DNA from 4 places in the Streptomyces sp. R44 genome. Region 2 is predicted to be linked to each of the others. Evidence: riboswitches for the same ligand, from Rfam matches in the RefSeq annotation. Region 2 holds a riboswitch; each other region holds the start of a gene.

Region 1 (7,424 bases), 2.1 Mb from region 2:
TCCGACGCGCTCTGCATGGGGTCAGCCTACGGCCGCGACACGACTGTGGCACCGGTCGCGGGGTGGGCATGCGAGACGCAAGGTGTTGCAAGCTGGGAAGGGCCGACGGACGGTCCGGTCCGGGGCGAAGGATGGTCCTTCCCGGGCCGCAGGTCGGTGTGAGCACCGCGCAACCCGTGAGAGACTGGTCTAGACAACCCGCTTGAGACTTGAAGGGCAACACCATGGCTGAGCGCCGCGTCAACGTCGGCTGGGCCGAGGGCCTGCACGCCCGCCCCGCGTCCATCTTCGTCCGTGCCGCCACGGCTTCCGGCGTGCCGGTGACGATCGCCAAGTCCGACGGCACCCCCGTGAACGCCGCCTCCATGCTCGCGGTGCTCGGTCTGGGCGCGCAGGGCGGCGAGGAGATCGTTCTCGCTTCGGAGGCCGACGGCGCCGAGGCCGCGCTCGACCGCCTGGCGAAGCTGGTCGCCGAGGGCCTGGACGAGCTCCCCGAGACCGTCTGACCCTCGCCCCGTTCCCCGAATGGCCGTGGCCGCCGAAATTCCGGCGGCCACGGCCATTCGCATTCCCCCGCATCTATTTCCGGGCAGCACAAAAGACGCGGCCGAATGCCTATTCTTTGTATACGGCGTGCGTGTTAATTCCGGGCACTCGCCGTGTTGACGGCATGTTGCGAAACACTCACACCGCCGCGCCCCGGACTTTTGAGCCGGTGCAGCACCATCGAACGCTCCGCGTGCAGCGCGGTCAGCGACCTCGCCCGCTCGGCGTCCCCGCGTGCCACGGCGTCCACGATCGCGCCGTGCTCGGCCCAGGCCTCCACCGGCTGGACGGGCTGGTCCACCACGTACGTCCAGGCGATCTTGTGCCGCAGCTGGGTGAGCAGCGCCGTCAGGGCCGGGCTCCCGGAGGCCTGCGCCAGCGTCTCGTGGAACCAGCCGCCGAGCGAGCGCAGATCCTCGCCCTGCCCGCGCCTGGCCCGCTCCTGCCCCAGCCTGACCAGGCCGCGCAGCACCTTGAGATGGGCCTCCGTGCGCCGCTGCGCCGCCCGTGCGGCCCCCAGCGGTTCGAGCAGCGCCCGCATGTCCAGCAGATCGGCCGCCTCCTGCTCGGTCGGCTCGGCGACATGGGCACCCGCGTGGCGACGGGTGACGACGAAGCCCTCGGACTCCAGGGTGCGCAGCGCCTCGCGGACCGGGACGCGGGAGACCCCGTACCGGCGGGCGAGCTGCTCCTCGGTCAGCCGGCTGCCCCGCTCGAACACGCCGGAGACGATGTCGTCCCGGATCGCCGTGCATACCGAGTGCGCGGGAATGCGCATGTCCGACCTCCGCCTTGGTCCGCGCGAGTCAATTCCGTCGGCGCCTGTTCTGCGCCCGATCTGCGACTCTATTGCAGCGCGCCGGAATTTCCGATGCCCCAGCGGAATCCATGGATGTCTTTTGGTCAGCGAAAAGCCCCGGCTCAGTACGAGCCGGGGCTTTTGCGACGCGGTGCGCGGCGGGTCGGTCAGACGTTGACGCCGCGGGCGCGGAGGTACGCGACGGGGTTGATGTCCGAGCCGTACTCGGGGCTCGTGCGCGCCTCGAAGTGGAGGTGCGGGCCGGTGGAGTTGCCGGACGAGCCCGAGACGCCTATCTGCTGGCCCGGCTCGACGGTCTGGCCGACGTAGACCCCGATGGAGGAGAGGTGACCGTACTGGGTGTACGTGCCGTCGCTCATCCGGATCACGATGTTGTTGCCGTACGCGCCGCCCCAGCCGGCCTCGACGACGGTGCCGGAGCCGACGGAGACGACCCGGGTGCCGTAGGCGGCGTGGAAGTCGACGCCGGAGTGGCTGCCGGAGGACCAGAGCGAGCCGCCGGTCTTGTAGCCGGTGGAGACGTACGAGCCGGCGACGGGGAGCTGGAAGGAGGCCAGGCGGCGGCGCTCGGCCTCGCGGGCGGCGCGCTCGCGCTCCAGGCGGATCTCCTTGGCGCGGGCCTCGGCCTTGCGCTTCGCCTCGGCCTTGGCCTTCGCCTTGGCGATGGCCTCGTCGGCCTCCTGCTCCTGGGCGGCGGCCTGGGCGTTGATCGGGTCGACGAGGGAGTCCTCGGTGATGACCTGGGTGAGGCCGGTGTCCTCGAGGGAGTGCTTGTCCGTGTCGGCGGCGAGCGCCGGGGAGGCGAGGGTTCCGATGACGCCGGTGGTGGCGATGGTCGCGACGCCGGCGATGCCCGCGCTGCGGCGCGCCATCCGGCTCGGACCACGATGCTTCCCGGTGGCACGGGTGAACGCCATGAAGGGGCTGGTCCTTTCCTTCCTTCTCGCCTACCGGGTTAGCTGACGGGTTCGGAGCAGGAAGGTCTCCTACGAGCCCCTCCGTCGAGACGAAGGCGCCCGATTCACCCCAGGGACTACGTGTGGGTCCCCGGCTCCCCAGGCTCGCGCCTGACGGGGACTCGGCGATGACTGTCCGATGCCGCGGGTGCGGCACGTGCAACTGACGAACAGTCGCCCCGACGCTATGCGGATCGTCTTTCAATCACCAACCGGACACGCCTTTTGTAAGACATGCCACAGGGCAAACGATCATCCTTGCAGGCAATACGGACAAAGCGGAGGACCCCGACGAACTATGCCGTCGGGGCCCTCCTGTTGTCGTCCGGGAGCCGGAATCAGCCCGTCACGACGGTCACTTCACCGATGCCGAGAGCGCGCACCGGCTCCGCGATCTGCGCCGCGTCGCCGACGAGCACGGTGACGAGCCGGTCCACCGGGAAGGCGCTGACCACCGCGGCCGTCGCCTCGACCGTGCCGGTCTCGGCCAGGCGCGCGTACAACTGGGCCTGGAAGTCGTCCGGGAGGTGCTGCTCCACCTGGTCGGCGAGCGTCCCGGCGACGGAGGCGGCCGTCTCGTACTTGAGGGGCGCCACGCCCACCAGGTTCTGCACGGCCGTCTCGCGCTCGGCGTCGGTGAGGCCCTCGGCGGCCAGCGTGCGCAGCACCTTCCACAGGTCGTCGAGTGCCGGGCCGGTGTTGGGGGTGTCGACGGACCCGCTGATGGCGAGCATCGAGGCGCCGTTCCCCTCGGCGTCCGAGCGGAGCACCTGGCCGAAGGCCCGCACGCCGTACGTGTAGCCCTTCTCCTCGCGCAGGACCCGGTCCAGACGCGAGGTCAGGGTGCCGCCGAGGCAGTACGTGCCGAGGACCTGGGCCGGCCAGACGCGGTCGTGCCGGTCGGGGCCGATCCGGCCGATGAGCAGCTGCGTCTGCACGGCGCCGGGACGGTCCACGATGACGACCCGTCCGGTGTCGTCGGCGGTGATCGACGGCATCGGGAGCGGCTCGGCGGGCTCACCGGTCCAGGCGCCCAGCGTCTCGGCGAGGACCTTGTCGAGGTCGACGCCGGTCAGGTCGCCGACGACCACGGCGGTGGCCGTGCCGGGCCGGACATGCGCCTCGAAGAAGGCGCGGACGGCGGCGGCGTCGATCGCGGCGACGGTCTCCTCGGTGCCCTGGCGCGGCCGGGACATCCGGGACTCGGCCGGGAACAGCTCCTTGGAGAGCTGCTTCGCGGCGCGGCGGGCCGGGTTGGCCGTCTCGTGCGGGATCTCGTCGAGACGGTTGCGCACGAGCCGCTCGACCTCGGTGTCGAGGAACGCCGGGGCGATCAGGGCCTCGGAGAGCAGGCCGAGCGCCTTGGGCAGCCGGGAGACCGGGACCTCCAGGGAGACCCGTACGCCCGGGTGGTCGGCGTGCGCGTCGAGCGTGGCGCCGCAGCGCTCCAGCTCGGCCGCGAACTCCTCGGCGCTGTGCTCGTCGGTGCCCTCGGAGAGCGCGCGGGCCATGATGGTCGCGACACCGTCGAGACCGGCGGGCTCGGCGTCCAGCGGGGCCGGCAGGAAGATCTCCACGGCGACGACCTGCTGGCCGGGACGGTGGCTGGTGAGCACCGTCAGACCGTTGTCCAGCTTCCCCCGGTCCGGGGCCGGGAAGGCCCACGGCTTCGCGGTGCCCGGCTGGGGCTGCGGGTGGAAGTCCATGCTCGTCAAAGACGCGGCGGCGTCGGTCACTGGTCCGCTCCCTCTTCGTGGTCGTCGCCGTCGGCGGTCTGCTCGGTCGCCAGGGGCTCGTAGACGAGCACCGCGCGGTTGTCGGGGCGCAGCTTGGCCGCGGCGACCGCCTGCACCTCCTCGGCGGTGATGTCCAGGACGCGGTCGACGGCGGTCAGGGCGAGCTGCGGGTCACCGAACAGCACGGCGAACCGGCACAGTTCGTCGGCGCGGCCCGCGACGGTGCCGAGCCGGTCCAGCCACTCGCGCTCCAACTGGGCCTGCGCGCGCTCCATCTCCTCGGGCGTGGGGCCCTCGGCGGCGAACCGGGCGAGCTCCTCGTCGACGGCCGCCTCGATCTGCGGGACCTCGACGCCTCCGGAGGTCTTGACGTCCAGCCAGCCGAGCGAGGGCGCGCCGGCGAGCCGCAGCAGGCCGAAGCCGGCGGCGACGGCCGTACGGTCGCGGCGGACCAGACGGTTGTGCAGGCGGGAGGACTCCCCGCCGCCCAGGACCGTCAGGGCCAGGTCGGCGGCGTCCGCCGCGCGCGTGCCGTCGTGCGGCAGCCGGTAGGCGGCCATCAGCGCGCGCGCCGGGACCTCCTCCTCGACGACCTCGCGCAGCTGCTCGCCGATGACCTCGGGCAGGTCGCCGGGGCGCGGCTCGGGCTTGCCGTCGTGGGCGGGGATGGAGCCGAAGTACTTCTCGACCCAGGCGAGCGTCTGCACCGGGTCGATGTCGCCGACGACGGACAGCACGGCGTTGTTCGGGGCGTAGTACGTGCGGAAGAAGTTCCGCGCGTCCTCCAGGGTCGCCGCGTCCAGGTCGGCCATGGAGCCGATCGGCGTGTGGTGGTAGGGGTGGCCCTCCGGGTAGGCGAGGGCGGTCAGCTTCTCGAAGGCGGTGCCGTACGGCACGTTGTCGTAGCGCTGGCGGCGCTCGTTCTTGACGACGTCCCGCTGGTTCTCCATGGACTCGTCGTCCAGGGCGGCGAGCAGCGAGCCCATGCGGTCGGCCTCCAGCCAGAGCGCGAGCTCCAGCTGGTGCGTGGGCATGGTCTCGAAGTAGTTGGTGCGCTCGAAGCTCGTCGTGCCGTTGAGCGAGCCGCCGGCACCCTGCACCAGCTCGAAGTGGCCGTTCCCGTGCACCTGCTTCGAGCCCTGGAACATCAGGTGCTCGAAGAGGTGGGCGAGGCCCGTGCGGCCCTTGACCTCGTGACGCGAGCCGACGTCGTACCAGAGGCAGACCGCGGCGACCGGGGTCAGGTGGTCCTCGGAGAGCACCACGCGCAGGCCGTTCGCCAACCGGTGCTCGGTCGCTGTCAGGCCGCCGGAGCCGGCCTCGGCCGTGGCCGTGTGACCCATGGGCATGTACGTCCCTTCGATCGCGATGTGAAAAAGTCCTGCCACTGTATGCAAGCGCGCCGACACCTGGCGAAGTTCCCGGGCCTTCGTGATGTCCCTCTTCCGGGTCGCGGTCGGCGTTGTCGGTGGCACGGTCCACAATGGTCCGCGTCAGATCAACCTTGTTGGTGAAGGAGCCGCAGCCGCGATGGCCCGCCGCAGCACGAAGACACCGCCGCCGGACGACGCGTTCGAGGAGCGAATCCTCGACATCGACGTTGTCGACGAGATGCAGGGCTCCTTCCTCGAGTACGCGTACTCGGTGATCTACTCGCGCGCCCTCCCCGACGCCCGCGACGGCATGAAGCCCGTGCAGCGCCGCATCGTCTACCAGATGGGCGAGATGGGACTCCGCCCCGACCGCGGCTTCGTCAAGTGCGCCCGTGTCGTCGGCGAGGTCATGGGCAAGCTCCACCCGCACGGCGACGCGTCGATCTACGACGCGATGGTCCGCATGGCGCAGCCCTTCTCCATGCGCCTCCCGCTCGTCGACGGCCACGGCAACTTCGGCTCCCTGGGCAACGACGACCCGCCGGCCGCCATGCGATACACCGAATCGCGGATGGCCCCGGCCGCGCTGCTCATGACCGAGTCCATCGACGAGGACACGGTCGACTTCTCGCCGAACTACGACGGCCAGGAGCGGGAGCCGGTGGCGCTCCCCGCCGCCTACCCGAACCTGCTGGTCAACGGCGCGTCCGGAATCGCCGTCGGCATGGCGACCAACATGCCCCCGCACAACCTCGGCGAGGTCGTGGCGGCCGCCCGCCACCTGATCCGGCATCCGAACGCCGACCTCGAGACGCTGATGCGCTTCGTGCCCGGCCCCGACCTGCCGACCGGCGGCCGGATCGTCGGCCTCTCCGGCATCAAGGACGCGTACGAGTCGGGCCGCGGCTCCTTCAAGATCCGCGCCACCGCGACCGTGGAGACCGTGACGGCCCGCCGCAAGGGCATCATCGTCACCGAGCTCCCCTTCACCGTCGGCCCCGAGAAGGTCGTCTCCAAGATCAAGGACCTGGTCGGCTCCAAGAAGCTCCAGGGCATCGCGGACGTCAAGGACCTCACCGACCGCAGCCACGGCCTCCGCCTGGTCATCGAGATCAAGAACGGCTTCGTGCCCGAGGCGGTCCTGGAGCAGCTCTACAAGCTGACGCCGATGGAGGAGTCCTTCGGCATCAACAACGTGGCGCTGGTCGACGGACAGCCGCTGACCCTCGGCCTCAAGGAGCTCCTGGAGGTCTACCTCGACCACCGCTTCGAGGTGGTCCGGCGCCGCTCCGAGTTCCGCCGCACGAAGAAGAGCGACCGCCTCCACCTGGTCGAGGGCCTCCTCGTCGCCCTGCTCGACATCGACGAGGTCATCCGGCTCATCCGGGAGAGCGAGAACTCCGCGCAGGCCAAGGAGCGCCTGATGGAGCGCTTCTCGCTGAGCGAGATCCAGACGCAGTACATCCTGGACACCCCGCTGCGCCGCCTCACCAAGTTCGACCGCATTGAACTGGAGAGCGAGCGCGACCGGCTCAACGGCGAGATCGACGAGCTGACCGGCATCCTCGAATCCGACGCGGAGCTGCGCAAGCTGGTCTCGGCGGAGCTGGCCGCGGTCGCCAAGAAGTTCGCCACGGACCGGCGGACGGTCCTCCTCGAGTCGGCCGGCGCGCCCGTCGCGGCCGTGTCCCTGGAGGTCGCGGACGACCCGTGCCGGGTGCTGCTCTCCTCGACGGGCCTGCTGGCCCGCACGGTGACCGAGCACCTCCCGCCGGTGGTGGACGGCAAGCGCGCCAAGCACGACGTCATCGTCTCGACGGTCGCCGCGACCCAGCGCGGTGACGTCGGCGCGGTGACCTCGTCCGGCCGACTGCTGCGGATCGCGGTGATCGACCTTCCGCAGCTGCCGGACACCGCGAGCGCCCCGAACCTGGCGGGCGGCGCGCCGCTGTCGGAGTTCCTCTCCCTGGAGGCGGACGAGACGGTGGTCTGC
Region 2 (7,424 bases):
CTGGGACTCCTTCTCCGTCATCGGCCACTCCATGGGCGGCAAGGCGGCCCAGCTGATGCTCCTCGACGCCCCCGAGCGGATCCGCTCGATCATCGGCGTCTCACCGGTCTCGGCCGCCGGCTTCCCGCTCGACGGGGAGACCTGGGAACTCTTCGCCGGAGCCGCCGACGAGCCGGCCAACCGCCGCGCGATCATCGACAACACCACCGGCGGCCGCTACGACGACGCCTGGCTGAGCGCACTCGTCGACCGCTCCGTCACCCGCTCCTCCGCGACGGCCTTCCGCGCCTACCTGGACTCCTGGTCCCGCACCGACTTCCACGAGCGCGTCCGCGACAACCCCGTCCCCGTACTCCTCGTCGTCGGCGCCCACGACCCCGCGCTCGGCTCCGAGGCGATGGAGGCGACCTGGCTGCGCTGGTACCCGAACGCCCGTCTCGAAGTGCTCAAGGACGCCGGGCACTACGCCCCGGAGGAGACCCCGCAGGCCCTCGCCGAGGCGATCGAGGCCTTCCTGGGCGCCTGAGTTCGTCCTCGGTCTCCTCTCTCATCCGATCTCATCCGAACGTCGACGGAAGCGACGACTTTCGAGGACAGCGGCGGGGCCCCTCGGCACAGGATCATCGTGCTCACGACCTCAGGGGGCGGTCCTCCACGGACCGTCCACGACCGGCAGGAGCACGACCGATGGGCCTCGCGCAGTCACAGCAGCGTTTCCTCGTACGGCAGAAGGTGACGCCGATGGCCAACCGCTATCTGGTGCACACCATGGGCCCGGACGGCGAGGAGGCCGAACTGGTCGCCTTCGCCCACCAGAAGAGGATGGCGCTCAAGGAGCACGTCACCTTCTACACGGACGAGTCACGGCGCCAGGTCCTCTTCACCTTCAAGGCGCGTCAGGTCATCGACCTGGGCGCGACGTACGACGTGGTCGCCGCGTCCGGTACCCGACTGGGCGGCTTCCGGAAGGATTTCGGGGCGTCCCTGCTGCGCAGTACCTGGCACCTGAGCCGGGAGGGCGAGGCGAGGGAGGCCACGGGGCAGGAGCGGAACGAGACGGTGGCGCTGCTGCGGCGGGCCTGGGAGTTCCTGCCCTTCACGGACCTCGTTCCGTTCGTCGTGCCGTACCACTTCGACTTCGCCGAGGGCGGGCGCCCGGTCATGTCGGTCGACAAGCGGTTCGGGATCCGGGACCGGTACGTGCTCGACATAGCCGACCCGGAGCTCGACCGGCGCCTCGCGATAGCCCAGGCCGTGGCGCTCGACGCCCTGCAGTCCCGCTGACCCGTCCGGAGCCGGCCCGCCGACCGGGCCGATCGAGCCGGCTCCGCCGACCGGGGCGGCCCGACTACCCTGGAGAGACGGGCCGGGGGCGGGGCACACCGTTCCTCCCCGGGCCCGAGCCGCGCAGGCGGAAGGGCGGCGGACCATGTTCTTCAGCGATCGCACGGACGCGGGGCGGCAGCTGGCCGCTCTCCTCGACCACCTCAAGGGCCATGACGTCGTGGTCCTCGGGCTTCCACGGGGCGGCGTCCCGGTGGCGGCCGTGGTCGCCGACGCCCTCGACGCGCCGCTCGACATCTGTCTCGTACGGAAGCTCGGGGTGCCCCACCAGCCGGAGCTCGCCATGGGGGCGCTGGGGGAGGGCGGTGTGCGGGTGCTCAACGAGCGGGTGCTTCGGGAGACCCGGGTGGGGGAGCGGGATCTGGCAGCCGTGGAGGAGAAGGAGCACGCCGAGCTCGAACATCGCGCTCAGCGTTACCGGGGCAGCCGGCCGTCCGTGCCCCTCGAAGGGCGGACGGTGGTCGTGGTCGACGACGGGCTGGCCACCGGGGCCACGGCGCTGGCGGCCTGCAGGGTGGTACGGGCCCGGGGCGCGGCGCGGATCGTCCTCGCGGTGCCGGTGGCGCCGCGTGGCTGGACGGCCCGCCTCGGTGGCGAGGCCGACGAGACCGTCAGCGTGCACGCGCCGGAGCTGTTCTTCGCGATCGGGCAGTTCTACCGGGACTTCTCGCAGACCCCGGACGCCGAGGTCATCGCCTGCCTGGACCGGAACAGGGCCGGGCGGGACCCTGTCGTACAGGACACGGACGTCCGGATCCCGGTCGGCGGGGTCACCCTGAGTGGGCGCCTCGCGGTGCCCGAGGACGCGGGCGGCATCGTCCTCTTCGCGCACGGCAGCGGCAGCAGCCGCCACAGCCCGCGGAACCGGGCCGTCGCCGCGGCGCTCAACCGGGCGGGCCTGGGGACGCTGCTCTTCGACCTGCTCACCGAGTCGGAGGCGACCGACCGGGCGCATGTCTTCGACACCCCGCTCCTGGCCGGGCGGCTCGCGGGGGCCACGGAGTGGCTGGCCGCGCGGCCCGAGAGCACGGGGCTGCCGTTCGGGTACTTCGGCGCGAGCACGGGCGCGGCAGCCGCGCTGTGGGCGGCGGGTGATCCCGCGTCCCCGGTGAGCGCCGTCGTCTCACGCGGCGGCCGGCCGGACCTCGCGGCCGAGCACCTGGCCCGGGTGCGCGCTCCGACGCTCCTGGTGGTGGGCGGAGCGGACGCCCTGGTCCTGGATCTCAACCGGCGGGCGCTGGCGCTGCTGCGCTGTGAGAACCGGCTCTCCGTCGTGGGCGGCGCCGGTCACCTCTTCGAGGAGCCGGGTGCCCTGGAGGAGGTGGCTGACCTCGCCACCTCCTGGTTCCAGGAGCACTTCCGGCGGCAGGCGGTCAGTACGCCGAGTTGACGTTGTCGATGGAGCCGTAGCGGTCGGCCGCGTAGTTGCAGGCGGCGGTGATGTTGGCGACCGGGTCGAACAGGTCCATGGACGTGCCGGGCACGTGGTAGGCGAGGAAGGTCGGCTCGATGACCTGGAGCAGGCCCTTCGAGGGGGTGCCTGCGACGGCGTTGGAGTCCCAGAGGTTGATGGCCTGGGGGTTTCCGGAGGACTCGCGCATGACGTTGCGGTAGATCCCGTCGTAGGAGCCGGGGATGCCGTGCTGGCCCATGATGGCCAGCGACTCCCGGATCCAGCCGTCGAGGTTGTCGGCGTAGTTGGTGGCGGCGACCGGGGCGTCCTTGGCGACGGCCGGGGCGGCGGCAGCGGCGGAGGCGCCCGTACCGGTGGCGACGGCGGGGGTGGCCGACCGGTGCGCGGAGCGGTTCGCCCGCTCGGTGGTGGCGGACTTCTTCGCCTTCGCGGGGGCGGTCTTCACGGAATCCCGACGAAGCGTCAGTTCGAGTCCGGGGCGAATGAGTGACGGATTGTCACCCACGACGCTCTTGTTGGCGCGGTAAAGGCTCTTCCAGCCGCCCTGAATTCCCTTCTTGTGGGCGATCAGGGAAAGCGAGTCGCCGCTCACGACGGTGTAGGTGTGCGCTGCGGCCGGGGCGGCGGGAGCCTTGGCGGCGACCGGCGCGGCGGGGGCGGCGAACGTCTGGGCGGCGATCTGCGGGGCGCCGGAGACGGGAGCCGCGTTCGCGAGGGCCGGGGTGATCAGCGGCAGGGTCAGGGCGGCGCCACCGGTGCCGACCAGGGCGAGACCGCGGGAGACGTGGCCGCGGCGGGGGCGGCGGTGCTTACCGTGAGCAGGCATGACGGTTTCCTCTCCGGCGCCTGCGGGGTGAGCTGTCGGGTTCGGACGGGAGATGTCCGGCCGCGCGCACGCGGCTTCACCCCGAGCCGTTCCGGATTCCGGACCGGCGAATTCGTGGGTCCCCCGCTCCTGCCGTCGGGTGAAAAGGGAGGTTTACCGAGCGGCGGCAGGATTGGGCGTTCCGCTCGAATGGAGGTGACCGTAGGCCAGTAATGCGACGGATAACAAGAGGAGTGGATGCCGTGGATCTGGAAATGGATCAGTGAATTCGGTGAATTCAAGATCGATGCCGTCCCGGAGGTGTCGAACTTCCTTGCCCGGTATGGGGTCGGGGGAGGTGTCGCCCAACGGTCGGGCCGAATAAGTGAGTCGCATCACCCGGAGTGTAATGTCCGAATTTGGGGTGTAATTCCGTAGTGGGTAATTAGGGGGGAAATCCCCGCGATGGGGGGGCGGGTGGCGACGCTCCGTGTGGGAGCAAAGGTCGCAAAACCGACATTCGTCTTGAAAGATGGAGGGAGTCGACCCAGGAGCCACCCAGATGCCGCCTTCCACCTCCCTGCTCAGCCCCCACACCCCCGACACGCTCGACACCCCCGACACGCTCGACACCCTCGACCGCGAGGCGGCCGCCCTCTTCGAGAGCGCCACCTGGCAGCGGATCGTCACGGACCTGACCGCCCCCGAGCCGTCACCGCCGGCGGTGGAGGGCTGGCGGGAGCTGCTCAGCGTGCCGGTGGACCGGCTCGTGGCCGACGCGCTCGCCGCCCTGCCCCCGGCGCTGCCCGTCGAGCGCCGCCTTCCGGGGCGTCTCGGAGCCGTGCTGCCGGACCGGCTCCATGCCTGGCGCCGCATCGGACAGACCGAGCTGCGCCCCTCGGTCCACCTCGGCTACGCGCGCCTCGTGCTGACGGAGTGGGGCTGGCAGAACGCCCCGTACAAGCTGCGGGACGCACGCGGCGCCCGGTGTGTCTGCGGTGCCCTGCTCGCCGCCCACCGGCTCGGCTACGGCAGTGCGGACACCATGAACGAGGCGGCCGCCTGGACCATGACCGAGCTGCGGTCGCGCGGCTGGCAGGGGCTGATCGGGCCGTGGAACCGGGCCCCCGGCCGTACGGCCGCCGACGCGGTGGCGCTCCTCGACGCCACGATCCGCCGCGCCGCGCACGCCGGCCGCTGACGACGCGCATGCCGGGCGGCGACCTCAAGGCCGCCGCCCGGCCCGCCGCCCGGCACGCGGGCGAGTGATCAGCCGCTGACGCTCGCGGCTCCGGTCTCGATGTGTCCGGTGTAACGGCGCGACCAGGTTCCGTCGATGTCGGCGAGGATGGTGAAGTCGTACCAGCCGCCGTTGTACGCCACCGCGTTGAAGAAGTCCTCGCGGCTGGAGTTCGCCGGCACCGTGTAGGTCCACGGGCCGTCGGAGCGGTAGGCGTTCGAGCGGATCGTGAAGGTGACGGGACCGGCCGAGGTGTTCGTCATCCTGAACCACAGGGCCGTCTTGCCCGTCCCGGCCTCGGGCGCGAACCGGGCGGCCACCTCGACGGCCTTGCCCGCCTTGGAGGCGTCCCCGATGAAGCGGCGCAGGAAGCGGTTCGGGCCCATCATCGAGATGTCGTACTTCCCGGACCCCGAGCCGAGGCCGATGTTGAAGTAGTCCGTGGCGGTGTCACCGGGATCGACGGTGTACTGCCAGGCGGCCGTGTCCCGGTACTGGTGCGGGTGGATCGAGAAGTGCGCCGACCGCTTGGCCTCCGCACCCTGGTTGGTCATCGAGAACCAGGCCAGGATCTTGCCCGCGGCGCCGAACTCGAAGCGGTCGAGATTGCCGTTGACCTGGTACGGCAGCGCGCGCGCCGGACGGGTGCCGGACTCCTGCGTCGGCAGCGCGTTGTTCTGGGGTGCCGGGTTAGGCAGCGGGCCGCAGGTGGCCTGCCCGATCACCTTCGCCGTCGACGGGAGGTTGGCGGGCACTCCGTACACCGGATGGGCGAAGTCGAAGACCCCGGTGAGGTCGCCCGTGACCTTCCGCCGCCAGGCGCTGATGTTGGGGCAGGTGGCCGGGGTGCCGAGCGCCGCCGTCCAGGTCTCCATGAAACGCAGCACCGAGGTGTGGTCGAAGACCTCGGAGCTCACCCAGCCACCCCGGGTCCACGGGGACATGACAATCATCGGGACGCGGAAGCCCAGGCCGATCGGCACGCCGTCGAGGTACTCGCCCGCGGTCCCCGGAGGGGCGACCGGCGGCGGCACGTGGTCGAAGAAGCCGTCGTTCTCGTCGTAGTTGAGGAACAGCACCGTCGAGTCGAACACCTCGGCGTTCGCGGCCAGCGCGCGGTAGACGAGGTCGACGAAGTGGGCCCCGTCCCCCGGCGGGGCGTACGGGTGCTCCGAGAAGGCCTCGCTCGCGACCACCCACGACACCTGCGGCAGGGTGCCCGCGACGACGTCGGCGCGGATCGCCGCGGCGATGTCGTCCGGCGTCGAGCCGGTCACCTTCGGGACCGAGGCCATGCCGCGGTCGTGGAGCGGGTCCCCGGGCTTCGCGTCGGTGAACTTCTTGAAGTACGCGAGGCCGTTGTCGCCGTAGTTGTCCTGGGCGTTCTGGTAGACCTTCCAGCTCACCCCGGCGCGCTGGAGGGCCTCGGCGTACGACTCCCAGGTGAGGCCCGACTCGTCGCCGCCGTCCTTGCTGGAGCCGTCGATCTTCCCGCTCCACAGGAACGTGCGGTTGGGGCCCGTGGCGCTGAGCGTGGAGCAGAAGTACGCGTCGCAGATCGTGTAGTTGTCGGCGAGCGCGTAGTGGAACGGGATGTCCCCGCGGTCGAGGTGGCCGAGCGTCCGGGTGTTGCCCACGCCCGTGACCCAGTTGTCGAGCCGTCCCTTGTTCCATGCGGCGTGCTGCGAGGTCCAGCTGTGCGGCAGGTCGCCGTTGCACTGTGCGAGGGTCTCGCCGTCGACGCCACCGGCGGGCGGGGTGTCGCTGAGCTTCCAGGGGTACTGGCGGCCGCCCCAGTTGGGCTGGTTGAACATGCCCCAGCCGCCGGGCAGGTTGCCCGCGGCGCGGTCGCCGAAGCCCCGCACGCCCTTCAGGGTGCCGAAGTAGTGGTCGAAGCTGCGGTTCTCCTGCATGAGGATCACCACGTGCTTCACGTCCGTCAGGGTGCCGGTCGCGGTGCTCGAGGCGGCGGACGCCTGGACCGGAGGCAGCGCGGCCCCCGCCATGAGCCCCGCGCCGATTCCGACGAATCCCCTGCGGCTGATGGGAATCATGCCCCGCCTCTCCTGTCACCATGTGCCCCGGTGGCACGTCGGAGACATGATGAGGGAGGTGAGCTTAAAGGTATACAGCCGCGCGGTAATTAGTGCGTGAACACGAAGAGGCACGGTGATACAAGGCTATGGATTGGTCCACCGATAGACCAATGAGATCAGATGATGGTGCCTCCGCCTCGACCCGTGAGAGCCGCGTCCGTCTGCCGGTAGAGGCCGGTCTCGGTGGTGTCGGACCTGGAAGGGTGTGCTTGTTTCTGCTTGAATAAGTGAGTCTTCAAGCATCTTCCATCATTATCGCGCACCCTTCTTGCAAGGAGATCGGCATGACCACCACTCGCACCGCCGTGGAGATCGCCTCCCAGCCGGCGACCTGGCGCCAGGCCGCCCGGACCCTGTCCCAGCACGTCGCGGCCCTGCCCCGACGCGGCGAGCGGGTCGCGGTGATCGGCTGCGGCACCTCCTGGTTCATGGCCCTCGCCTACGCGGAGCTGCGCGAGTCCGGCGGCCACGGCGAGACCGACGCGTTCGCGGCCTCCGAGTTCCCCTACGGCCGCCGCTACGACC
Region 3 (7,424 bases), 3.9 Mb from region 2:
GGAGTCCGACCTGCGGCGGGCGGCGCCGGGGGTGCGGGCGCAGGCGGTGCTGCGGGACGGGACGCTGGTCGACGACTTCCTGATCCGCGAGGCGGCGCGGACGGTGCACGTCCTGAACGCGCCTTCGCCTGCGGCGACGGCGTCGCTCCCGATCGGCCGCGAGGTCGCCACCCGAGCCCTGGCCCGCCTGTAGCCCACGCCGTTGTGGGCGGCGCCCCCGCCCCCCGTGTGGGCAATCGTCCCGCTGGGGCGGGACGGGTGGGCACACGGGACGGCGCCCTTCAGCGGCGCCTCCGCGTTCCGAGCCTGGACCCGCACCCCGAGCGGCGGCGCACACGTGGTGCGGGTTCAGGCGCGGAAGCCTCTGGCGCCGGCAAGGGCGCCGTTCCGTTGTGCCCACCCGTTCCGCCCTGCGGAACGATTGCCCACAACGGACGGGCACCGCCCGGGCCCGCCGTAGGATTGGGGGCATTGTGTCTGAGCAGATTGAGAACGGGCCGCAGCCCGTCGCCGAGCCCGCACCCTCCGTCGCACGTCGCGGCAGTCGGATGTTCGCCCCCGGCGAGGGGCCCATGCCCGATCCCGCCGGCGCCCACCACGAGCGGCGGATCCGCAGCTTCCAGCCGCGCCGCAGCCGTGTCACGTACGGCCAGGCCGAGGCCATGCTGAAGCGGTGGCCCGACTGGGGGCTCGACATCGACGGCAAGCAGGTCCTCGATCTGGACGAGATGTTCGACGGCCTGCCCGTCGTCCTCGAGATCGGGTTCGGCATGGGCGAGGCCACCGCCCAGATGGCCGCCGCCGATCCCGGCACCGGGATCCTCGCCGTGGACGTGCACACGCCCGGCCAGGGCAACCTCCTCGGCCTCGCCGACCGCAACGGCCTCACCAACGTCCGCGTCGCCAACGGCGACGCGATCATCCTGCTCCGCGAGATGCTCGGCGACGCGTCGCTCGACGGCTGCCGGGTCTACTTCCCGGACCCCTGGCCCAAGGCCCGCCACCACAAGCGCCGCCTCATCCAGCCCGAGTTCCTCAGCCTTCTCGCGCCCCGGATGAAGCCCGGAGCCGTGCTCCACTGCGCCACGGACTGGGAGGAGTACGCCGTACAGATGCTGGAGGTGCTCTCCGCGCATCCGGACTACGAGAACACCCAGGCCGACGGCGGCTACGCGCCCCGCCCCGACTTCCGGCCCCTCACCCGCTTCGAGGGCCAGGGACTCGACAAGGGTCACGTCGTGCACGATCTGCTGTTCCGGAGGAAGTGACCCGGCTGTCCGTGCCGGTCGTTAGGGTCGATCACGTGTCGAACCCCGCCGCCGGCGCCCCGCCGTACACCGCTCCCGTCCCGCACCGGGACACCGAGGAGCCGGCCTTCCCCGCCGCCGCCGACCGATCGCAGTGGCGCTACCGGCCGCGCCGCGCCTTCTGGCGCAGCCGGCTGGTCCGCGCGATCGCCGTCGTGACGCTGCTCGCGCTCTGCGCCCTGGTCATCCTGGCGCTGGTCCGCGAGCAGACCGGCACGCAGGGCTTCCTCGTCGGCCTGGGCCTCGCCGTGCTTCCCGTACCGCTGCTGATGTCGGCGTTCCGCTGGCTCGACCGGGTCGAGCCCGGCCCCTGGAAGAACATGCTGTTCGCGTTCGCCTGGGGCGCCTTCGCCGCCGCCCTCGTCGCGATCCTGGCGAACTCCTTCGCGGTCCGCTGGATCGCCACCGCGACGGCCGATCCCGACTCCGCCGACACCCTCGGGGCCACCGTCATCGCCCCGGTGGTGGAGGAGAGCGCGAAGGCCGCCGCGATCCTGCTGCTCTTCCTCTTCCGCAGGAAGGACTTCGGCGGCCTCGTCGACGGCGTCGTCGTCGCCGGGTTCACCGCGACCGGCTTCGCCTTCACCGAGAACATCCTCTATCTCGGCAACGCCTTCGGCGAGGACCAGGAGTTCGGCTCCTCCGGCCTGGGTTCGGTGACCGCCGCGACCTTCTTCGTACGGGTCGTGATGTCGCCGTTCGCGCACCCCCTCTTCACCGTGCTCACCGGCATCGGCTTCGGCTTCGCCGCCCTCGCCCCGCGCGGGAAGCGGCTGCGCCGGGTGCTGTTGCCGCTCGCCGGGCTGCTGCTCGCCATGGGCCTGCACGCCGCCTGGAACGGCTCGGCCACCTTCGGCGGCCCGCTGGCCTTCTACGCGGTGTACGGGGCGCTCATGGTCCCGGCCTTCGGCCTGCTGACCTGGCTGGCGGTGTGGAGCCGGCAGCGGGAGCTGCGCACGATATCCGGGGAGCTCCCGGCGTACGCGGCGGCCGGCTGGCTCGCCCCCACCGAGCCGCTCGCGCTGTCCTCGATGCGCGCCCGGCAGCTGGCCCGCTCGTTCGCCGCGCGGACGTACGGCCAGCCCGCCGCGCGGGCGGTCGGCGAGTACGAGTCCTTCGCGACGACCCTGGCGTTCCTGCGGGACCGGGCCCGGCGCGGCACGGCGGGACCCGATTTCCCGGCCCGGGAGCAGGAGCTGCTGCACCATCTGTGGCAGCGCCGCGCGGTCGCCTCCCCGGCCCTCACGTACGCGGCGCGGGCGACGGGCCGGGCCTGGGCGCCGCCGCAGTACCTGGACTACGACGGCTACAACCCGTACCGCAGTTAGCCGGTCAGACCTCGGAGGCCTCGGTCAGGAGCGTCAGCTCGGCCTCCGTCAGCTTCAGGTCGGCGGCCGCCACCAGCGCCGGGAGCTGTTCGACCGTGCGGGCCGAGGCGATCGGCGCGGCGACGGTGGGCCGGGCGGCGAGCCAGGCGAGGGCGACGGTGGCGAGCTCCGCCTCGTGCGCCTCGGCGACCGTGTCGAGGGCGGAGAGCACGGCCCGTCCGCGCTCCGTGTCCAGGTGGCGGCCGGCCCCGGCGGCGCGGGCGCTGTCGACGGCGGCACCGGGACGGTACTTGCCGGTGAGGAAGCCGGCCGCGAGCCCGTAGTACGGGACGGCCGAGAGCCCGGCCTGCTCGACGGTCTCCAGGAGGGGACCCTCGTAGGTGTCGCGGGAGACCAGGTTGTAGTGCGGCTGGAGGGCGACGTACCGGGTGAGGCCTTCGGCCTCGGCGAAGTCGAGGGAGGCGCGCAGCCGCTCCGGGGAGATGTTGGAGGCGGCGACGGCCCGCACCTTGCCGTCCTTCACCAGCTGGTCGAGGGCGGTGACGATCTCCTCGACCGGGACGGACTCGTCGTCGAAGTGCGTGTAGTAGAGGTCGATGTGGTCGGTGCCGAGGCGGCGCAGGGACTCCTCCGCACCCGCCTTGATGGTGGTGGCGGAGAGGCCCTTGAAGTGGGGGTGGGCGCCGACCTTGGTGGCGACGACGATGTCGGAGCGGTTGCCCCGGGAGGCGAGCCAGCGGCCGATGACGGTCTCGGACTCGCCGCCCTCGTTGCCCTCGGCCCACGCGGAGTAGACGTCGGCGGAGTCGACGAGGTTGCCGCCGGCGGCGGCGTAGGCGTCGAGGACGGCGAAGGACTCGGCCTCGTCGGCGGTCCAGCCGAAGACGTTGCCGCCCAGGGCGACGGGGAAGACGTGCAGGTCGGAGCTGCCCAGCGGGCGGAGGGAGGTCATGCGTCGATCAACCGCTCCGGCCGCCGGGCCTATTCCGGGTCCGTTCAGAGGCTGAGGCCCTTGGAGCGGAGCCAGGCCGCCGGGTCGATGCCGTCGCCGCCGGCGGTGTGGACCTCCATGTGGAGGTGGGCGCCGGTGACGTTGCCGGTGGCGCCGACGCGGCCGATGGTCTCGCCGGTGGACACGGTCTGGCCGGCGCTGACCAGCATGGACGAGAGGTGGCAGTACCAGACCTCGGTGCCGTCCTCCAGCTCCAGGACGATCCGGTAGCCGTAGGAGCCGGACCAGCCCGCGGACTTGACGGTCGCGCCGTGGACCGCCTTGAGCGGGGTGCCCGTGGGGGCGGCGAAGTCGAGGCCGGTGTGGTAGCCGGAGGACCACATCGAGCCGGACTGCATGTAGGTGGCGGTGAGGGTGTACGAGGAGACCGGCAGCGAGTAGCTGGCGGCGAGCTGGGCGAGGCGCTCGGCCTCGGCGGCCGCCTCGGCCTTCGCCCTGGCCTCCGCCTCCGCCTTGGCCTTGGCTTCCGCCTCGGCCTTCGCCTTCGCGTCGGCGGCGGCCTTCTCCGCGGCCGCCTCCTTGGCCGCGGCCTCCGCGGCGGCCTTCTCGGCCGCCGCCTTCTCCGCCGCGGCGAGCTCGGCGGCGTCGGCGGAGGCCTGCTGCTGCTCGGCCTGCTGGAGGATGCGGGCGCGCAGGGCCTCGCCCGCGGCGGGGGCGGAGGCGGCCTGCTCGGTGCGCTCGTCGGCCGCGGTGGTGTACGTGGCGGAGGTGAGCGGGTTCGGGTTGGCGCGGGCCTCACTGACGGGCTCGCTGTGCTCCTCGGGGAGGAGGTCGCCGACGCCGGGGAGGTCGTGGGCGTCGGGCAGGTTCAGGTCGGGGAGGTCCGGCAGCGATATGGCCACCGGGGGCTTCTCCTGCGCGGTGGCGAGGCCGCCCGCGCCGACGGCGGCGATCACGCCGACGCCGAGGACGGTGGAGGAGCGGGCGAAGTTGGAGCGCTGCTTGACGACCCGGTGCCGGCCGCCGGAGCGGCTCTCGGCGCGGAGGGAGCCCTCGGTGGGGTTCCACTCGGTGTCCGGGGCGGCGGGACCCGCACCGCCACCGAAGGCATCGAAGGGGGCTTCGGGTGCGGGGGTGTTGGACGCCACGGGGGCGCGCTCCTTTCCTTCCGTCTCGCCTACCGGGTTAGCTGACGGGTTCGGAGCAGGAAGGTCTCCTACGGGCTCGCTCGCACGGGTGCGAAGGGGCCCGATTCACCCCAAGTGGTGGTTCCCCGGTTCCTTTTCAGGATTCGGCGCGTGCGCACGGTGCCGCCTCTTGCGACGGCTGGGACGACCGCGCTGCGTTATCGAACGTTAATAGACAGGGGGTCCCGATTCCAAGCCGTCCTTCTTGATCATTCATTGAATTGGGAGGTAATGGTCCGACTTGACCCCCGTTCAGGACGGGGTCGCCAAACCCCCGCGATCTGACGTTATGTCAATTGTTATCGCAGTGGCACCCTTCGACTACGCCTGGTGACCGCCCCCGCCCGGCGGCACCACCGGCATCGTCCGGCGCCGCTCCGGCTGCCCCGTCGCCGGCCGGCTCACCGCGAGCAGCGCCATGTCGTCGGTCGACCCGCCGCCCGTGTGGAGCCGTACGTCGTCCACGAGCGCGTCGAGCAGCTCCTCGGGCCCGGGGAAGATCCGTCCGGCGAGCCGGGCCGCCGGATCGTAGAAGACGCCCCGCGCGTTCCGCGCCTCCGAGAGGCCGTCCGTGTAGAAGAGCAGCGTCGCGCCCGCCGGGAACGGCCGCGCCTCGGCCCGGTCCGGCCACGCGGCCAGCTCCCCCATCCCGAGCGGCAGCGCCGCCTCGCCCGGTTCCAGCGGGTCCACGCGCCCGTCCCCGTACAGCATCAGCGGCGGCGGGTGCCCGCGGTTGACGACCCGTACGAAGCCGTCGAAGGTCCCGCCCCCGTCGCCGCGCGGGATCTCGGCCAGGACGGCCGTGGTGAACCCCTCGAAGGAGTCGAGGTCGTCCCGGCGGGTGCCCTCCCGGGCGAGGGCCCGTTCGAGGCGCTGCGCCACGCCCTCCAGGTTCCGCTCCTGCTCGGCCGCCTCCCGGAAGGCGCCGATGACGACGGCGACGGCCTCGACGGCGTCCAGCCCCTTGCCCCGGACGTCCCCGACCACGAGCCGCACCCCGTGCGGGGTGTCCTGGACGGCGAACAGGTCGCCGCCGATGAACGCGTCCGCCTGCGCCGCCTCGTACCGCGCCGCGCACTGCAGCCCGCCGATCCGCTCGGCGGGCATCGGCAGCACCGCCTTCTGCGCGGTCTCCGCGATGACCCGCGCCGAGGCGAGCCGCTCGCCGCTGCGGCGCACGACCCGGTTGATGAGGAGCGCGAGCGCGGAGACGGTGACGACGGTCAGGGTCTCGGTGAGGGCGGGGATCTCGTCGGCGGTGCCGTTGTAGAGGTGCAGCCCGACGGAGGCGAGGACGGCGGCGATCCCCGTGAGCAGCGTGGTCAGCATGGAGAAGAAGGGCGCGGCGATCAGCGGGGCGGCGGAGAAGAGCGGCGCCGCCGTGTACGCGGGCGGTGTCGCCACGTCGAAGACGACACCGCCCACGATGACCAGCGGGGGCAGCGCCCGGATGAACCGCCGGGCGCCTCCGTACGCGGGGCGGCCGTCGCCGCTCCGCCGCCCTCCGCCCGCCGTTCCTAGGGGGTGCCCCACCTGTGCTCTCCTGCCCGGTCCGACCGGCCGCGGTCCGCACCGCGCCCTCCCAGGGTGGCCGCCGCCGGACGGGGCGGCGACTCCCGTGGGGCCGAGTGGCGTACGGGGGCCGGCCGGCAGACCCGCCCCCGTACGGGCTCAGCCGGGAGCCCCCTGGACCGGGACCGGGCCCGCCGCCTCCGCCAGCCGCCCGCCGCGTGCGAGCAGCGCCATCGCCGCCGCGCACACCAGGCCGACCGCGCACAGCACCAGCCACGGCACCGCCGACCAGCCGGTGACGTCGAGGAGCGCGCCCGTCCCCAGGTTCCCGAGGGTGATCCCGACCCCGCACACGGTGTTGTAGAGCCCGTAGTGGGTGGCCACCCAGCGCCCCCGGGACAGGGCGACGACGGTGTCCATCTCGTACGGGTAGAGCACCGCGTTCGCGACGGCCAGGACCGCCGCGCACAACAGCAGCCCCACCAGGCCGCGCCCCAGGACGGCCGGGACCAGGAACGCCCCGCCCATCAGGGCGAGCCCGAGGACGAGGCACCGCTCCCGGCTGAGGCGGCGCCGGCACCAGGCCGTGATCCGCAGCTGCCCGGCGAGCGCGACGAGCGCCGACACCGCGAACAGCGCGGTCGTCGCGGCCGTACCGCCCGCCGCGAGCGGCAGCGCCAGATAGACCTGGAAGGACAGCACGTACGAGCCGGTCATGGCGAGCGAGAAGAGCCAGAAGGTCCGGTGCGCGAGCACGGTACGGAACTGCCCCCGCTCCCCCTTCCCACCGGCACCCGAGGAGACCCGTACGGGCAGATGCCGGAGCTGTACCAGGGTCAGGCCGGCGAACAGCACGGCCGCGACCACGCACGTCAGCCGGAACGACACCCCCGTCAGGGCCACCCCGACGAGCGGCCCGAGCAGAATGCCCGCCTGGTAGTACGTGTTGAACAGCGCGAAGGCCTCCACGCGGCGCTCCTCCCCCGCCTCCGCCGCGAGACAGGCCCGCACGGCGGGGTTGAAGAGCGCTCCCGCGAGGCCGGTCGCGAGCGAGGCGGCGATCAGCATCGGCAACGACTGCGCGAAGGCGAGCGCCCCGAAGCCGACCGTCCGCAGCGCGCAGCCGGCCACGATGAGC
Region 4 (7,424 bases), 1.4 Mb from region 2:
GGGGCGGGTGCGGCTCGCGCTCGGCGAGGCCGTCCATGTGCTCGATCCCGGGGACAGCGCGCACTTCGACTCGCTCACCCCGCACCGGATCGGCGCCGCCACACCCGGCGGGGCCGAGCTGCTCTTCGTCCACACCCTGATGCAGAGCCCCGCCGCCGAGCTGTGCCTCGGCGACGGGACCCCGCATCGGCGCTGATGCTCCATGACGATTCTTCAGGAAAGGACCGATATGTCCGAGAAGTCCGTACCGGTCACCGGCGAGGAGCGCGGTGAAGGCAAGTTCCCCAAGGGGCTCGTGCTCCGTCTCTTCGCCTATCTGATCGCCGGCCACCTCTTCGCCGGTTTCCTCTACCTGCTCTTCATGCTGGGCGGGCAGAACCAGTAGCCGTGGCTACGCCTCGGTGAGGAACCGCTCCCGCAGCCGCTCGCGGGTCTCCGGGGCCAGCTTCAGGCCCTCGGAGAGATAGGCGTCCACCGATCCCCAGGTCGTCTCGATCGTGTCGAACGCGGCCCGCAGATACTCCACCCGCGCGTCGAAGAGCGGGCTGAGCAGCTCCATCACCTCGGGCGACATCGCGTCCGGGGAGGTGGAGCTGCGGCGCAGGTTGTAGCGGCGGTGCGGGGCGTTCGACTTCACGTAGTCGGCCTCGATGGCCTCCCGCTCGACCCCGACCGCGAGCAGGGTGATCGCGATGGCGACCCCGGCCCGGTCCTTGCCGGCCGCGCAGTGCAGCAGGGCCGGGACGCTCTCCTCGGCCATGGAGTGCAGAAGCCGGCTGTGCTCCGCGGTCCGCTCCAGCACGTTCCTGCGGTACGAATCGGACATCCGGGCGGCCGCCTTGCCGTCGCCGAGGATCTCCCGCAGCTGCGTGATCTCGCCCTCGCGCACCAGTCGCCAGAACTCCTTGCCGTCGGCCGGGTCGCTGAACGGTATGTTCACGTTCCGCACGCCGGGCAGCTCGACGTCCGTGCCCTCGTACTTCCGGTCCGCCTCGTTCCGGAAGTCGAAGACGGTGTGCAGGCCCAGCGAGGCGAGGAAGGCGGCGTCGTCCTCCGTCGCGTGCGCGAGGTGGCCGCTGCGGAAGAGGCGGCCGGCGCGGACGGCGCGCCCGTCCGTCGTCGGCAGGCCACCCACGTCCCGGAAGTTGCGGACCTCCGTCAGCTCGGGCTCGTCGGCTTCGGCGGGCGGGACCTGCGGCAGCTGCTGCGTCACGGCTGCTCCTGTTCTGTAGATCGGTTCCTGGGGCAATCATCTCGGGTGGGGGCCGGAACACGCACCCCCTCGGACGGGAATGGGTGATCTGTCCGTATTGAGGTGTTCGGGGTAACCCGCCCCGGTTGCAGGGGAGATGGGGATCGGCGCGTGAGCAGCGTCATAACCGTGACGGACCGTGCCTGATCGTCTTTTCCAAATACCCCCCGGGAAAAGGAGATCGAGGGGCCGTCATCCACGGAGGGTGACCGGATATCAGGCCGGATATCACGCGATTCGCGAGCACTTGAAAATCGTGGCTTGTTCACGCCGACCCCCCTCGTCTAGCGTCGCGCTCACTCCGGTCGGACCGCCGAATCCTGCCACCGCCCGGAATCCGCACTCACCCGTACAAGGCAGGAGCGGGGGACCCAGGTAAGTACGCCGATCCCTCGAAGAAGGACGGCTCGGGGTGAAGTCGCGTGAGAACGCGGCCGGACATCTCCAGTCCGAACCCGACAGCTCACCTCGCAGGCGACGGAGAGGAATTCGCCATGCCCGCGAAGGGTAAGCACCGCCGCCCCAAGGTCAACCGCCTGACCCGTGGCATCGCCGCCGCCGGCACCGGCGGCGCCGTCGTCGCCCTCCCGCTCCTCGGAGCCACCGGCGCCCACGCCGCCGAGCAGGCCGCCCCGGCCGCCGCTCCCGTCCACGCCGTCGCCCAGACGAAGGCCGCGCCCGCCGTCCAGGCGAAGGCCGCGCCGAAGACGTACTCCGTCGTCCGAGGCGACTACCTGTCGAAGATCGCCGCCGAGCACCACCTCGTCGGCGGCTGGCAGAAGCTCTACCAGGACAACCGCCAGGTCATCGGCGAGAACCCCTCGCTGATCCTGCCCGGCATGAAGCTCACCCTCGGCGCCAAGGGCACCGGGAAGGCCCACCCGAAGGCCACGCACAAGAGCACGCAGAGCGCCGGCAAGAACGGCGACACCCAGCGCGCCTCCCGCGGCAGCGAGCGCTCCTCGGCCCCGGCCGCCGCGACCACCTCCTCCTCTTCGTCGTCCTCCTCGTCGGCCGGCACGACCTCCTCCTCCGGCTGGGTCGCCCCGGTCAGCGGCGGCATCAGCACCCCGTACCGCGCCGCGGGCTCCATGTGGTCCTCCGGCTACCACACCGGTGTCGACTTCATCGCCTCCACCGGCACCACCGTCGTCGCGGTCGGCCCCGGCACCGTCTACTCCGCCGGCGACGGCGGCGCGTACGGCAACCAGGTCGTCATCCAGCACGCCGACGGCACCTTCTCGCAGTACGCCCACCTCTCCTCGATCTCCGTCTCCGCCGGCCAGACCGTCACCGGCGGCGAGCAGATCGGCCTCTCCGGCGCGACCGGCAACGTGACCGGCCCGCACCTGCACTTCGAGATGCGCACCGGGCCGGAGTACGGCTCCGACATCGACCCGCTGGCCGCGCTGCGGTCGCACGGCGTGAGCATCTGACCCCACGTCAACATGCCCTCGTCATCAGGGAGCCCGGCACGTACGTGCCGGGCTTCCGGCGTATTCCGGCTTGGCGGAATCTTTATCGGTGGCATATGTCACCCGGCGTCAACCCCTCCTTACGGTCGCGTAGGTCACACCCGAAGGGGAAAAATGTGCTCCCGTGGCAGACGATTCGAGATCAACAGACAAGAACGCATTCGGGTCGTACGCGGCGATCGGTGACAGCTTCACCGAGGGCGTCGGAGACCCCGGGCCCGACGGGACGTACGTCGGCTGGGCGGACCGCTTCGCGGTCCTGCTCGCCGACCAGCTGCCGGAGCACGACGACTTCCGCTACGCCAACCTGGCCGTACGCGGGCGCCTTCTCGACCAGATCGTGGCGGAACAGGTCCCCCGGGCGAAGGAACTCGCCCCCGACCTGGTGACCTTCTGCGCAGGCGGCAACGACATCATCCGCCCCGGGACGGACCCCGACGAGGTGGCCGAGCGCTTCGAGCGCGCCGTCGCCGACCTCACCTCCGCCGTCGGCACCGTCATGGTGACCACCGGCTTCGACACCCGTGACGTGACCCTGCTCAAGCACCTGCGCGGCAAGATCGCCACGTACAACGGACACGTCCGGGCCATCGCGGACCGCTACGACTGCCCGGTCCTCGACCTGTGGTCGCTGAAGTCCGTCCAGGACCGCCGTGCCTGGGACGACGACCGGCTGCACCTCTCGCCCGAGGGACACACCCGCGTCGCCCTGCGCGCCGCCCAGGTCCTCGGCATGCCGGTGCCCGCCGACCCCGACCAGCCCTGGCCGCCGGTCCCGCCGCGCGGCACGCTCGAGGTGCGCCGCGACGACATCCACTGGGCCAGGGAGTACCTGGTGCCGTGGATCGGGCGCCGGCTGCGCGGCGAGAGCTCCGGCGACCACGTCGAGGCCAAGCGCCCCGACCTCATGCCCCTGTAGCGGACGGTACGGCGGCGGGGATCCGCTCCAGGACCCCGCCGGCGAACACGTCGTACAGCGGCAGCGTCTCCAGGTGGACGTAGCCGATGTGGCAGTCGCAGACGGCGAGGGGGCAGGCGCGGGGACGCAGGGCGGCACGGTACGAGCCGTCGTACAGGTTCCCCAGCTCGGCCCTGACGAAGTGGCAGCGCCGCACCGTCCCCTCGCCGTCCACCGAGATCACCGATTCACCGGTGCGGCAGGGCAGCCCCGCCGAGCGGTGCGGATGCCGGCTGTACGGGAACAGCGGGTCGAGCTCCGTCCAGCCCTCGGCCTCCGCGTCGGTGTACGTGTGGCCCTCGGCCGCGTTCACCCAGAGGTAGACGTGCGGCGGCAGCGCCGCCCGCAGCCGGCGGGCCTCCTCCCGGTGCTCCGGAAGACCGACCACCCCGACGCTGTAGCGGACGTTCCGCCGGGTGAGCTCCCGGCACTTCGTGAGGAACCGCTCGTACGGAGTCTGCCCCGGGTGGTACGTGCACCAGAGCGCCACGCTCTCCGGGTCCGCCTCGGCCAGCCACTCCGTCCGGCAGCTCAGATTGGTCTGGATCGCCACCCGCTCCACCTGGGGGAGCCGCGACAGCTCGACCAGCGCCCGCCGGTACCAGGAGCGGACCAGGCCCTCGCCCCACGGGGTGAAGAGGATCCGCAGCCGGTCCCCGGTCTGCGCCGCGGCCCAGCCGGTGAACCGTTCCAGCGCCGCCCGGTCCGCGCGCAGCTGCTCCCGGCTGTCCCGGCGCTTGGCGAAGGGACAGTACGGGCAGTCGAAATCGCAGGAGGAGAGCGGGCCCCGGTAGAGCAGGGTGAGATCCACGGCCGCCCCCTACTTCGCTTCGTACGCGGCCATCGCGGCCGCCACGGAGGGGGAGAACAGCTCGGGGCCGAGCCCGTCCGAGTGCGCGAGCCCCTCGGGCGAAAGCCGCAGCAGCCCCGCCGGGGCGTCCGCCAGCCAGCCGTACTCCGCGAACCGGGCGAGCTCCGGGCCGAAGTCCGCGAACGGCGAGGACCCGAACCGCTCCTCGTACCCGGCGACCGGCATGCCCTCGGCCTGGAGCAGCGACTGGAGGAGATGACGGCGACGGGCCTCGTCCCCGTCCACCGCCCGGCCCACCTCCGCGCGGGAGAAGTCCTCCGTCTCCGTGTACGCGTCGATGATCGAGCGGATCTCCCGCATGTCGACGGCGTAGTCGAAGGAGTAGTGCAGGGCCGAGGTGTACGAGCGGGCGCCGCAGCCCAGGCCGATCATGCCGTCCGTCTGGCAGGCGTAGTCGTCCGGGCCCGCGGGAGCGGCGTCCACGCGGCGGAACATCCGCATCGACACCTGCTCGTAGCCGTGGGCGAGGAGATGGTCCCGGCCGTACCGGTAGAGGCGTAGCCGCCGCTCGTCCCACTCCCGGTCGGCGGCCGCCGGATCCTGGAGCCGGCCGAGACCGGTCAGCGGGCGCACGTACAGCGGATAGAGGTACAGCTCCTCGGGCTTCCAGGCGAGGGCCGCGTCGAGCGAGACCCGCCAGGACCGCTCCGTCTGACCGTCGATCCCGTAGATCAGGTCGATGTTGAGCACGGGCACGCCGGTGTCACGGATCCGGCCGAGCGCCGCCTCGACGTCCGCGCGGTGCTGCGGCCGGACGGCGGCCCTCGCCTCGGCCTCCACGAAGCTCTGCACGCCGATGCTGAGCCGGGTCGCGCCCCGGTCCGCGAGGAGCGCGAGCCGGTCGGCGGTCGCGGTCGCCGGCGAGGTCTCCACGGAGAGCGGCACCGCGCGCAGGTCCACGCCCATCCGCTTCTCGGCGATGTCGCAGAGCCGCTCCAGCTCGGCGGCGGTGAGGAAGGTGGGCGTGCCGCCGCCGAACGCGGCCGTGGCGAACCGCACCGGTGCCGCGTCGCCGAGGGCCTCGCGGACGGCGGTCGCCTGGCGGTCGAGGGCGTCGAGGTAGCGGGTGGTCAGCTCGTCCGGGGCGCCGATCCGGGTGAAGAGGTTGCAGAAGCCGCAGCGGACCTCGCAGAACGGTATGTGCGCGTAGAGCGAGAGCGCGTCCTTCGGCTCGGCGGCCCAGAGGGCGGCGAGCCCGGGGGGCTCGGGGAGCGCGCGGTAGGCCGTCTTGTGCGGGTAGGCGTAGACGTAGCTGCGGTACGGGCGGGGGGTCGGGCTCATGCGGCTTCACCGTCCTCGGGGCCGGGCAGGACGAACTGTGCGTACGGCACGGTCCACACGACGTCGTGGCCGAGCCGGTGGCCGGTGAAGCCGTCCTCGCCGTACGCGGTGCCGTGGTCGGAGCAGACGATCGCGAAACAGGGGCGGCGGCTGCTCATCGCGGCGAAGAGCCGCCCGATGTGCCGGTCGACGTACTCCAGGGCGGCCGCGTGGGTCTCCCGGGAGTCGCCGGCCTCGCGGGTCGCCCCCGGCAGATGGAACCAGTTGGGCTGGTGCAGCGCCGACACGTTGACGAAGAGGAAGAGGCGCTCCTCCCGGGGGAGGCCGGCGACGACCTCCTCGGCGCGTGCGACCTGGGACTCGAAGGAGGACGGGGAGGCGACGCCGAAGGAGGGCTCCCAGTGGCTCTCGCGGAACAGGCCGGGGAGTACCGAGCCGAGGGGTGGCTGCTTGTTGAAGAAGCCGACCCCGCCGACGCAGACCGTCCGGTAGCCCTCCCGCGCGAGGGCGGAGACGAAGTCGGGGGTGTCGTGGACCCATGTGCCGTCGGCGGTCGACTCGCTGCCCGCGAAGCGGGCCGCGAACAGCCGGGGGTGCGGCCCCTGCGACGCGGGGGTCGGCAGGAAACCGGCGAAGATCGCCTGGTGGGAGGCGTACGTGAAGCTCCCGGGCGCGTGCCGCCGCTCCCAGACGCCGCCGGGCAGATGCCGGGCCAGGTTCGGGATGCGGCCCTCGGCCGCGAGCTCCGCCGCCACGTCGTACCGGAGGGTGTCGAGGGTGACCAGGAGCAGATCGTGGCTGCCGACGATCGCGTTCATGTCGGGCTGGTTCACGTGGTGCTCGTTCCTGTGGTGCTGGTACCTGTGGTGCTGGTTTCGTAGGGGTGCGGAAACTGCGCCGCGACCTGGGCACCGTACGTGTCGAGCCCCTCGGCTCCGCTGCCGGGCAGGCCCGTGAGGCCGGGCAGCAGATCGCCGAAGGCGTTCACCTCGCCCACCGCGAACCGGCGCCAGCCGCTCGCGGGCAGCAGATCGACGCCCACGCACCGGGTGCCGGGGAAGGCGGCGGCGGCCCGCTCGCACACCCCGAGGGCGTCCGCCCAGCGGCCGCCGGCCGCGGCGATCGCCGTGCGCGCGGCGGCCAGATCGCCCCGGGTGCCGCCCAGGTGCAGATTGGTCATGGGGGAGCGGCTGGTGCGGAGCACGGCATGGGTGGCGCGCCCGTCGACCACCACCACCCGCAGATCGGCGGCCCGGCCGTCCTGCGTGGCCTTCGGCAGCCAGCGCTCCACGTGCAGACCGTCGGGGGCGAGGGCGTCCACGATCGCGGCGACCTCCCGCTCGCTCGTGTAGCGCCGTACCCGCAGGGAGTTGAAGAGCCGTCCGTCGGCTGCGCGCTCCACCGAGGTGGTGGCCTGGACGCGGCCCGCGCCGTTCGTCTCCAGCGCGAGGACCCCCGAGGCGGAGGAGCCGTGCGCGAGCTTCACGAACACCCGGCGCATACCGCTCTCGGCGGTCAGCGTCCTGACGTCCGCCCAGCCGCGCACCACCGGGGCGCCGGGTCCCGACGTCGGCGACTCGGGCACCG

The links. A riboswitch is a leader RNA that binds a small molecule or an ion and turns the genes downstream of it on or off. The one in region 2 is predicted to bind cyclic di-AMP.
Region 1: it holds a riboswitch for cyclic di-AMP, as region 2 does, so the genes downstream of both, AB5J54_RS29690 (M23 family metallopeptidase) here and AB5J54_RS39365 (transglycosylase SLT domain-containing protein) in region 2, are expected to answer to the same signal.
Region 3: it holds a riboswitch for cyclic di-AMP, as region 2 does, so the genes downstream of both, AB5J54_RS21355 (M23 family metallopeptidase) here and AB5J54_RS39365 (transglycosylase SLT domain-containing protein) in region 2, are expected to answer to the same signal.
Region 4: it holds a riboswitch for cyclic di-AMP, as region 2 does, so the genes downstream of both, AB5J54_RS33150 (peptidoglycan DD-metalloendopeptidase family protein) here and AB5J54_RS39365 (transglycosylase SLT domain-containing protein) in region 2, are expected to answer to the same signal.

Annotation. Positions count from the first base shown of each region.
Region 1 covers NZ_CP163444.1:6,378,595-6,386,018, reverse strand. Annotated here, with positions in the region: gene AB5J54_RS29705 (GNAT family N-acetyltransferase) at 1-17, opposite strand, end outside; gene AB5J54_RS29700 (HPr family phosphocarrier protein) at 225-506, shown strand; gene AB5J54_RS29695 (GntR family transcriptional regulator) at 641-1,324, opposite strand; gene AB5J54_RS29690 (M23 family metallopeptidase) at 1,513-2,283, opposite strand; cyclic di-AMP (ydaO/yuaA leader) riboswitch at 2,296-2,460, opposite strand; gene AB5J54_RS29685 (M16 family metallopeptidase) at 2,661-4,058, opposite strand; gene AB5J54_RS29680 (M16 family metallopeptidase) at 4,055-5,407, opposite strand; gene AB5J54_RS29675 (DNA topoisomerase (ATP-hydrolyzing) subunit A) at 5,589-7,424, shown strand, end outside.
Region 2 covers NZ_CP163444.1:8,527,589-8,535,012, forward strand. Annotated here, with positions in the region: gene AB5J54_RS39350 (alpha/beta fold hydrolase) at 1-526, shown strand, start outside; gene AB5J54_RS39355 (hypothetical protein) at 688-1,284, shown strand; gene AB5J54_RS39360 (phosphoribosyltransferase family protein) at 1,430-2,734, shown strand; gene AB5J54_RS39365 (transglycosylase SLT domain-containing protein) at 2,718-3,584, opposite strand; cyclic di-AMP (ydaO/yuaA leader) riboswitch at 3,589-3,773, opposite strand; gene AB5J54_RS39370 (hypothetical protein) at 4,126-4,764, shown strand; gene AB5J54_RS39375 (phosphocholine-specific phospholipase C) at 4,833-6,857, opposite strand; gene AB5J54_RS39380 (SIS domain-containing protein) at 7,184-7,424, shown strand, end outside.
Region 3 covers NZ_CP163444.1:4,587,549-4,594,972, reverse strand. Annotated here, with positions in the region: gene lhgO (L-2-hydroxyglutarate oxidase) at 1-193, shown strand, start outside; gene trmB (tRNA (guanosine(46)-N7)-methyltransferase TrmB) at 549-1,268, shown strand; gene AB5J54_RS21365 (PrsW family intramembrane metalloprotease) at 1,304-2,635, shown strand; gene AB5J54_RS21360 (aldo/keto reductase) at 2,640-3,587, opposite strand; gene AB5J54_RS21355 (M23 family metallopeptidase) at 3,632-4,735, opposite strand; cyclic di-AMP (ydaO/yuaA leader) riboswitch at 4,747-4,894, opposite strand; gene AB5J54_RS21350 (PP2C family protein-serine/threonine phosphatase) at 5,096-6,307, opposite strand; gene AB5J54_RS21345 (MFS transporter) at 6,446-7,424, opposite strand, start outside.
Region 4 covers NZ_CP163444.1:7,084,921-7,092,344, forward strand. Annotated here, with positions in the region: gene AB5J54_RS33135 (helix-turn-helix domain-containing protein) at 1-196, shown strand, start outside; gene AB5J54_RS33140 (DUF6126 family protein) at 230-385, shown strand; gene AB5J54_RS33145 (tyrosine-protein phosphatase) at 392-1,213, opposite strand; cyclic di-AMP (ydaO/yuaA leader) riboswitch at 1,570-1,742, shown strand; gene AB5J54_RS33150 (peptidoglycan DD-metalloendopeptidase family protein) at 1,747-2,688, shown strand; gene AB5J54_RS33155 (SGNH/GDSL hydrolase family protein) at 2,852-3,646, shown strand; gene AB5J54_RS33160 (STM4011 family radical SAM protein) at 3,633-4,496, opposite strand; gene AB5J54_RS33165 (STM4012 family radical SAM protein) at 4,506-5,837, opposite strand; gene AB5J54_RS33170 (STM4013/SEN3800 family hydrolase) at 5,834-6,655, opposite strand; gene AB5J54_RS33175 (STM4014 family protein) at 6,667-7,424, opposite strand, start outside.